Regions from separate parts of the Psychrosphaera sp. 1_MG-2023 genome, predicted to be linked through region 3. Evidence: predicted binding sites of a transcription regulator. Region 3 holds the regulator's gene; each other region holds the start of a gene.
The links. Region 3 encodes LexA, which represses DNA repair genes until DNA is damaged. Its sites were predicted from a motif close to TACTGTATNNNNATACAGTA; they were not measured.
Positions count from the first base shown of each region.

Region 1: a site for LexA is predicted at 1,932-1,951, ahead of recA (recombinase RecA). Genes of this name have one in related genera too.
Region 2: a site for LexA is predicted at 1,576-1,595, ahead of Q4575_RS18800 (YebG family protein). Genes of this name have one in related genera too.

Region 1 covers NZ_JAUORW010000006.1:18,088-21,376, reverse strand. Annotated here, with positions in the region: gene Q4575_RS06980 (energy transducer TonB) at 313-669, opposite strand; gene recA (recombinase RecA) at 843-1,877, opposite strand; gene Q4575_RS06970 (CinA family protein) at 1,983-2,486, opposite strand; gene mutS (DNA mismatch repair protein MutS) at 2,591-3,289, shown strand, end outside.
Region 2 covers NZ_JAUORW010000030.1:19,448-22,736, reverse strand. Annotated here, with positions in the region: gene Q4575_RS18810 (EAL domain-containing protein) at 1-202, shown strand, start outside; gene Q4575_RS18805 (DUF445 domain-containing protein) at 298-1,011, opposite strand; gene Q4575_RS18800 (YebG family protein) at 1,081-1,542, opposite strand; gene serA (phosphoglycerate dehydrogenase) at 1,703-2,932, opposite strand; gene rpiA (ribose-5-phosphate isomerase RpiA) at 3,104-3,289, opposite strand, start outside.
Region 3 covers NZ_JAUORW010000017.1:25,320-28,608, forward strand. Annotated here, with positions in the region: gene plsB (glycerol-3-phosphate 1-O-acyltransferase PlsB) at 1-1,559, opposite strand, end outside; gene lexA (transcriptional repressor LexA) at 1,711-2,328, shown strand; gene maoP (DUF413 domain-containing protein) at 2,571-2,915, opposite strand.

The DNA.
Region 1 (3,289 bases), on a different contig from region 3:
GTACGCATATTTGCAAAATCCCCATTTTATTGACGACCACATGGATGTGGGAGGTAGAGTGACTCAGGAGATAAAACCGACGACCACATGGATGTGGGAGGTAGAGTGACTCAGGAGACAAAACCGACGACCACATGGATGTGGGAGGTAGAGTGACTCAGGAATTATAGGTGGTAACAACTTGCTAAATTCTATTGTGGAAAATTTCAATTTTGAAGAAAAACAAATTAACCTTTGGGGTGCTTACCTTCGACATACTAAAAAGTGAAACTATTCTAGGTAATAACAAACTTACAAAAACTCGACAACTCGCTAATGCATATTGAAATCTATGGTAATTTCCATAATGTCTGTTGTCCGTTTGCCATCATCCATAGCCGGCTTAAATTTCCACTTTTTCAGAGCATTTAGCGCTGATTTACGAAAAATTCTTTTGGGTTTTTCATCTATGACTTCGATATCTTCAGCTTCCCCCTTTTTATTGACAACAAAAATCACAGAAACGTAACCTTCTATTTGCCTTAGGTAAGCCTCTCTAGGATATTTAGGCGAAACTTTTTTTATCACCTCTGAACTTTGAAATTCAGCAAAGGAAGAACTACTAAAAACACTCGCTGCAAGTAAGATAGTCTTAAATTTATTAGCTTGAAAAAAACGATACTTGTTCACAAAACGCGTCCCTATAATACAAGAGTGACTATTCCGTCATTAGGTTTTTGTAATTAAATGCTAATTTAGCACAATTTCAGATGTAAGCTTAATATGGTTTTTAACCTTAATAAAAATTTTAGGCATAAAAAAACCGTGTATTAAACACGGCTTTTTCAATTCTTATTATCTAATTACAATGTCGCTTCTTTATCTTCTGCTTCTTCATCTTTGATTTCAGCTTTTAATAACAACATGTCACGTAATTTTCCTTCGATCTCGTCAGCCATGGCAGTGTTCTCTTTTAAGAACTTAATACAGTTAGCTTTACCTTGACCAACTTTATCACCGCCGTATGCATACCAGGCACCAGCCTTATCTACCACGCCGTGCTTCACGCCAAGGTCAATTAACTCACCTTCTTTAGAAATGCCTTTGCCATACATAATAATAAATTCAGCTTGCTTAAATGGCGGAGCAACCTTGTTTTTGACAACCTTAACTCGCGTTTCGTTACCAATAACCTCATCACCTTCTTTAACCGAACCAATTCTACGAATGTCTAAACGAACTGAAGCGTAGAATTTAAGTGCGTTACCACCAGTTGTCGTTTCTGGGTTACCGAACATCACACCAATTTTCATACGAATTTGGTTAATGAAAATACATAACGTATTCGAACGTTTAATGTTACCCGTTAACTTACGTAATGCTTGAGACATCAAACGGGCTTGTAGACCCATGTGAGAGTCGCCCATGTCACCTTCAATTTCAGCCTTTGGTGTTAATGCTGCAACGGAGTCAACAATTAATACATCTACTGCACCAGAGCGAACTAGCATATCCGTAATTTCTAATGCTTGCTCACCAGTATCTGGCTGAGATACTAAGAGCTCAGCAACATTTACGCCTAATGCTGAGGCATAAATTGGGTCCAATGCGTGTTCTGCGTCAACAAACGCACAGGTTTTACCTTCTTTTTGCGCTTCCGCAATAACTTGTAACGTTAATGTTGTTTTACCTGACGATTCTGGACCATAGATTTCGATGATACGACCACAAGGTAAACCGCCTATACCAAGCGCGATATCCAGACCAAGTGAACCTGTTGAAATTGAGTCAATATCTAACGCTTTGCTATCGCCTAGCTTCATGATTGAACCTTTACCAAATTGACGTTCAATTTGCTGTAAAGCTGCGCCTAACGCTTTTTCTTTATTCGCGTCCATCTTAATCTCCAAGAATTTGTTTTTATGCATTTCGTCATAACTTGCTGCAAAGTATACTGTATAATTAAACAGTATCAATAAAAATTTTTATTTATTTAAATATTTTCAGCCAACTAGCTCACAGGCCTTTATTAACGACACCTCAGTAGCTTTTTGTCGTATTTCACTTCGGTCACCTGAAAATGTAAAACACTGTGACCATACAGTACTTTTTTCAACTTGAGTACTGTCCCTTGTCGCAATCGCTAACCAAACTGTACCAACTGGCTTTAATTCTGTACCGCCACCTGGGCCTGCTATACCACTAATGGCAATTGCCACATTAGCATTAGCTGCATTTAGTGCGCCCATTGCCATCTCGTGAACGGTTTCATCCGATACCGCGCCATAAGTATTTAACGTCTCGGTATTAACTCCGACCAACCTATGTTTCGCTTCGTTTGAGTAAGTTACATAGGCACAATCAAAATATCCCGAGCTCCCTGCAACCTCTGTTATTGCGCTGCTTATACCGCCACCGGTACAGGATTCAACGGTCGTTATCTTCCAACCTTTGGCTAACAATAAGTCACCTAATAATTGACTCTGTTTGTATATTTTGTTTTCCATTTGGATACCTCATGTTTTGTCAGTAAATTTAGCAAGACAGACGGTTTTTGATCTGGGACAATGTTCGATATCATAGACTAAATCACTATTCTGTTAACGCTTTTATGACCGATATTTACAGCCCTGAAAACATCTCGCAACAAACTCCAATGATGAAACAATATTTGTCGATGAAAAAAGATCATCACGAAATTTTGTTGTTTTACCGAATGGGCGATTTTTACGAACTCTTTTTTGACGATGCAAAAAAAGCCGCCGAGTTACTTGATATATCGTTAACCAAACGAGGAACGTCTTCTGGGCAACCTATTCCTATGGCCGGCGTACCTTATCATGCGGTCGATAATTATTTGTCGCGTCTAGTGCAAATGGGAGAGTCAGTCGCCCTATGTGAGCAAATTGGTGACCCAGCGACAAGTAAAGGTCCTGTCGAACGCAAAGTGGTAAGAATCGTTACCCCTGGCACCGTTAGTGATGAAAATCTATTAAATGAGCGGACTGATAACCTAATTTGCTCAGTTTATTCATCTTCCACTAAGTCAGGTGAACAGTTTGGAATCGCTTATCTGGATATTAACAGTGGTCGATTTTTAATAAACCAGTTTGACCAAATCGCAGATTTGAGTGCCACCCTGACACGTCTTTCCCCAGCAGAATTGTTATTTCCTGAGAGTTTTCCGCATCTGAGCTTATTACAATCCATTAAGGGAACTCGCAGACGTCCCGACTGGGAATATGATTTACAAACCAGCGAACGCGTTTTAGCACAACAATTTAAAACAAAAGACCTTGCGGGCTTTGGC
Region 2 (3,289 bases), on a different contig from region 3:
AATTACTGACATGACAATTACGTTAGCAAGCCGACTGAAAGTCAAAGCTGTTGCAGAAGGTATTGAGACAGAAGTTGTCGCAAATATGCTTAAAGACTATGAAGGACTCATTGGCCAAGGGTATTTCTACTCAAAACCAATGCCATTTATTGAATATATGCGATGGTTGCAAGAGTCAAATCGACTAGATTTACGTCGTTAGTCCAAACCATAATGAAGAACGATAGGTAAACGCCAGCAACGAGACTATATTAGCTTTTAGGCTACTAATATGAGGTTGCTGGTTTTAGCCGGTATTTAAATACCGGCTAAGTGCGCACCAAAGCCTATTAAGCCGCCAAAAACACCACCCCACACGACCAACCAACCTAAATGTGTACGGATCATATCTTGGATGATTGTTTTCACCATTTGCGGCGTTAATTCATCAAGACGTTGGCTGACAACGGCATCTACCTTTTGTTTTATATCTGACATGTGCTGCGGATCAGATAGGTTAGTTAACAGCTTTTGTTGAAAATCATCTGTTTGACTAATTTCTACTATTGATGTTTTTAAGTTTTCGACAAATGGTTCACGCATTGGTGCTAGCGCTTCTACACCACCAAGCATACCTAACATGCTACCAAATGAACTGTTTTGAATTGTAACAATGAGAGAGTCAAAAGCGGGGGATAGGTCAACATCTTCGATGATCGGCTTTAGATCAAAACCAGCTGGTTGTGGAGAGGTATTTTGCTCAGACATAAACTTAGATAAGTTTTCTTCTGTAAAAAACTGCTCCATTATTAATGTTTGGATACCGTTTTTAAACTGTTTAAACTTAACTTGCACAACACCAGAGCCATATAGCCCCGGTATTTTTTCAAATAACATATGTACAGCTAGCCAGTTAGTAACTGCACCAGACAAAGCAAATAGCGCGGTAATAAATAGCCATTCAATAGAAAATTGCCATCCAATTACACAGGCGACAAATGCAATTAGGTTTGTTAAAAGACTTTTATTCAAGGTTAAACTCCACAAGAGACGCGTTAAACTAAATTAATTGGCTCTTTATGGAGTTAAATCAATTAAATATCAAGCAGCTTCGTCTTTTTCTATAACAAAATCGACAAGTTTGTCGTCGCTGTCTGTTTCAGCAACCGGCTTGCTTTGTTTATTTTTACTGTCTTTTTTAACGATTAAAGTGTCTGACAAACTCTGATTACTGATCTGCTCTTCGTCTAGTAAATCTGCCTGATTTTTATCAGTGGCTTTCGCCTTTACTGATTTTTCACTTTTTTTTGGCACTGGTTTTTTCTTCGCTTGAAGGGCTATAAGAACCTCTTCGCGCTCTTTGGCAAGAAAAATACTGAGTTCTTCACATTGTTCTTCAGACAAGGTTACGTCTGAATTATGCAGAAGTTCAAACATGCCGTCTGCCATATCTAACATTTTGTCGTAATCGTCAGCGGCACGCTTGTCGGTAAATGTCATTACTTCTTGCTCCTCATTTTGTCTAGTCGTACGGATCACAACATATTGGGTTGCAACAGCCATAGTAAACTCCTGATGTAGATTATTTAAACAAAAGACTGTTTAAATATACAGTAAATACTACTAGTGTAAAGTACCACTTGAAAATTTTTACAAATAAAAAAGCCGAGTTAAAAAACTCGGCTTAATTTTATCGTCATTTTTGGTTGGCGAGAGCGAATGCTTAGTGAAGTATACGAGCTTTAACTGTACCTTCGATGGCTTTTAGTTCTTTAAGAGCCACTTTACGATCATCGGCGTCAATGTCGATAACAACATAACCTAAAGTGTCGTCAGTTTGTAAATACTGAGCCGCGATATTGATATTGTGTTTAGCAAATGCTTCATTTATCTTTGTTAAAACACCAGGTTGGTTTTTATGAAGATGCAACAGGCGGCTTCGACCCGTATGTTCAGGTAAGGATACTTCAGGGAAGTTTACCGCGCTAAGGGTTGAACCATTGTCTGAATATTTTGCCATTTTTCCAGCGACTTCGATGCCAATGTTTTCCTGGGCTTCTTGAGTTGATCCCCCAACATGTGGCGTTAAGATAACATTGTCTAATCCACGAAGTGGTGAGACAAACTCTTCATCATTTGATTTTGGTTCAACAGGGAATACGTCTATTGCTGCACCAGATAATTTTTTGCCTTTGATAGCTTCAGCCAATGCGTCAATATCAACAACTGTTCCACGAGATGCGTTAATGAAAATAGCGCCTTGTTTCATTTGTTCGAATTCTGCAGCACCAAACATGTTTTGGGTTTGCACAGTTTCAGGAACATGAAGTGAAATGACATCAGACGTATTTAGCAATTCTTGCATTGATGCGACTTGCGAAGAGTTACCAAGACTTAACTTAGTTTCAATATCAAAATATTGGACTTTCATACCAATATTTTCAGCCATAATACCGAGCTGAGTACCAATGTGACCGTAACCAACGATACCAAGTGTTTTACCACGAGCTTCAAATGAGCCAACAGCAGACTTATTCCATTCTCCACGGTGCGCTTTAGCACTTTTTTCTGGAACGCCACGGATAAGTAAAAGAATTTCACCTAAAACTAACTCGGCAACCGAACGGGTATTAGAGAAGGGCGCGTTAAAAACCACGATGCCTTTTTCTTTAGCCGCTTTTAAGTCAACCTGATTTGTACCAATACAAAAACATCCAACAGAGACTAGTTTCTTAGCGTGAGCAAATACATTTTTAGTCAATTGTGTGCGAGAACGAATACCAATGAAATGAACGTCTTTGATCTTCTCGATCAACTCATCCTCTGGAAGAGACGTTTTAAGGGATTCAATATTGTTGTAGCCCTGTGCTTTAAGTGTATCTACTGAACTTTGGTGTAAACCTTCAAGTAGTAATATCTTAATTTTATCTTTGGCTAGTGATACGTTGCTCATTCTTTTATTTGTCCCCACGGTGAAGAAATTGACTTAATTTAGAATTAATACTCTATTTTGCGTCTTTAATAAAGTAATTTATTGGTATAAATTAGAAATTCTAATGCGTATTTCAAAATAATTTACACCTTTGAACAACTTTAGTTAAAGACGAATTAGCGATAGCAAATATTAGGATAGAATTTCGACGCCATCGGGATTACCAACGATCACGACATCAGCGCAGCGATGGGCAAACAATCCATTGGTCACAACACCGACGATATTATTCAATTGTTCTTCAAGTTTTCTTGGTTGCGCTATTTTCATGTTGAAGACATCTAAGATCACATTGCCGTTGTCGGTAACAACACCGTC
Region 3 (3,289 bases):
ATTACTAAATTTGCCGTGTGGTTTACAACAGGTGTTAACCATTTTGGTTTGACAACGTCGTCAACTGTTATGAGTGACCGCCAGTCAGGTTCTGTTTGGTTTAGGATCTCGTTTAAATTAATTGGCTTACCGAAGTTGACATCACCGTGGCCATAATTTTTAAGGTTACGAAGTGCCTTAAAGATCGCAAATACCGATTCTTTTTCTTTATTTTTACCCTGCAATTCTTTTAGGTAAGTATTTACTTCCATTACATGTTCATAGCCAATGTAAACAGGGACAAGCGTAATAGGTCGGTCTATACCACGTAACATGGCTTGGATTGTCATCGCCAACATACCTGTTTTGGGGGGTAACAAACGACCCGTACGAGAACGCCCACCTTCAGTGTAATATTTGACTGGGTAACCTTTAATAAACAGCTGGCTAAGGTACTCACGAAATACGGCCGAATATAACTTGTTGCCCTTAAAGCTGCGTCTTAAAAAGAATGCGCCGGCTTTTCTAAATATAGGCCCTGCAGGCCAAAAGTTGAGGTTAATACCCGCCGCAATGTGAGGCGGAACAAGCCCTTGATGATAGATTACATAGGTTAACAATAAGTAATCCATATGACTGCGGTGGCAAGGAACATAAACAATCTCGTGGCCTTTTTGCGCCAACTCACGTAACTCGTCAGAATTATGGACACGTATGCCGTTATAAATCTTGTTCCAAACCCAAGTTAATATTCGTGAGAAGAATCGGACGTAAGTCTCGTTATAATCACCTGCGATTTCGTGTAGCAGTTTGTTTGCGTTCTTTTTCGCTTCAACCAAAGAGATGTCTTTGGTTTTCATTTCATCTTGCAGCGCTCTTTTCAACGCAGGACTTGCCAGCATACTGTTAAAAAATGCCTGACGAGCCATGATTTTAGGGCCTGTTGCAACTAAACGCTGACGTTCGAAATGAATACGCGCAACACGCATTAGTTTATGAGCTGCATCCACAGAAGTACCGTGATTGGCGACCATTTTTTGCAGGGATACTGGCTTACTAATTCGCACAAAATTGTGGCGACCTGAAAATAATACGATAAAAAACTTTCGAAGTGGCGTGGCTTGAATCGTTGCAGCTACCAGATCCCAAATACCAATTTTGTTTTGGTCATCGGTTGCTTTGCGTTCAACCCCTGGCGAGCGACCCCAACAAATCATTACTGGAACAAAAAGGACATCTTGTTGGCTTAATTCAACTTGCTGCAGAATTTTTTGACCTTCTGCTAGCGTATCCCGCATATGTGTTTTTTCATTTTTGAATATCGACTTAATTGGTTTAACACCAAAAGTACGGTTAAAACTCTTAAACTGAATTTTAAGTTTCGAAAACGGCGAGGCTAAGTTATGTTCACGACATGCCTGCTCAAACGCAAGTTTGTCAGTAAATGAATCGGTGGTTAACACATAACTTATCTGTTGATTCTGACTCAACGTCGATAAATCGAGTGAATAATCGATAACAACTTTGGTACGAATAAATGGTCGAGTTAACCAATAAAATACAGATGCAATAATAGACATTTTTTCGCTTAATTAATGATTTTCAAAAAGACGAGGTTGATTTTAGCAAATCGGTTCGTAAATCCTACAAATGAATTTAGTTTTTCTATTTGCAGTTTATAAATGACTGTATATACTGACAGTTATCATTACTGTATGGAAAAACAGACTTATGCGCCCGTTAACAGAACGACAAGCTCAAATATTAGACTTAATTAAACAAAGCATCGTGAATACTGGTATGCCACCAACACGAGCCGAAATTGCCACAAGACTAGGATTTCGTTCTGCCAATGCGGCGGAAGACCATTTAAAAGCGCTAGCTAAAAAGGGCTTTATTGAAATATTGCCAGGTACATCCCGCGGTATTCGTTTGACTGAAGATATTTCGCAGATGGAAACTGGCCTACCGGTTATAGGTAAAGTTGCTGCGGGTTCGCCAATACTGGCGATGGAACACGTGGACAGCCACATAAATGTCGATCCAACTATGTTTAACCCTGCCGCTGACTTTTTATTGAAGGTTGAGGGTGAAAGTATGCGCGATATCGGCATAATGGATGGTGACTTTTTGGCGGTCCATAAAACTCAAACTGCTCGCGACGGACAGGTCGTTGTTGCTCGCGTAGAAGAAGATGTGACAGTTAAAAGGTTAGAACGCAACGGTAGCCAAGTTATCTTGCATGCAGAAAACAAAGAGTTTTCGCCTATTAAAGTGGATTTGAACTACCAAGACTTTGCAATTGAAGGGTTAGCCGTAGGCGTAATAAGAAATTCGTCGTTGATGTAATTTTCTGACGACAAGCTAGGAGATTCTTAGCGCCGAAATTCTAACTGTACTCCGTTAGTCTTTTTTGGTGGATATGGGTGATATTAGGTTTAGTTACTCTGTGAAAGATCGCTGAATACAAGATGTTCAGCGATTTTTTGTTTGTGCAGATTCGTGATCACAATACCTACACTAATGATTAAATTAGGCTACGTTGGAGTTTAGTCTAAGCAGCTGTCCAGTTTGCTTAGTCATTTACATCTTTATAAATCGTCATCGTCGACATCCGGATCGTCTTCCACATCTTCCGCTTTTGCCGTTAACGTATATTTGGGTTTACCCGTAGTAATGATATTTTCATACTTGGCCCAAACACGCTCAACAACACTTTCTGGTAGCAAGTTGTGTTCACACATTTCCAAAAAGTGCTTTTCTGCGTCGGTTTCTGCTGCAACTTTTTTCTGTTTAAGTTGCGCTAACCTAGAACCTAAAGATGACAATATCTCGGATTCCGCTATTGTAAAATCTCCAGATCGCTTAAACCCTTTTGGAAAGTTTTTGTCGTCGTAAAACTCACTAGACTGCATAAAACCATGAAATTCTGACATAGATGTTTTTACCTCAAAACCAATTTTACTAAATAATAATTTGCACTCCATTTAGTCAGAATATTAGCCGAGAAATTATCTGATGCAAGCCCCCTAAATCAATTTATTTTAGTTTGCTTATTGTGTGACTAGCTTTGCTTTTTTAGGTCTTTGATTGTCTGTGAATTTTGTTCAATATAATGGGAATGTAACCGTTAAGTTTTGTGGCAATTTCAATTTAACCTAACGATGTATGACTTTAAGATACTGCAGACACAATGCACTAATTAAGGTCATTAAAAAAATGAGTGCTTGTCGACTAGGATCTTAGCATTAAGCCGGCGCAAATCTGCAGAGCAATAATGGCTATTAAATCGCTACGACAATGATGAAAT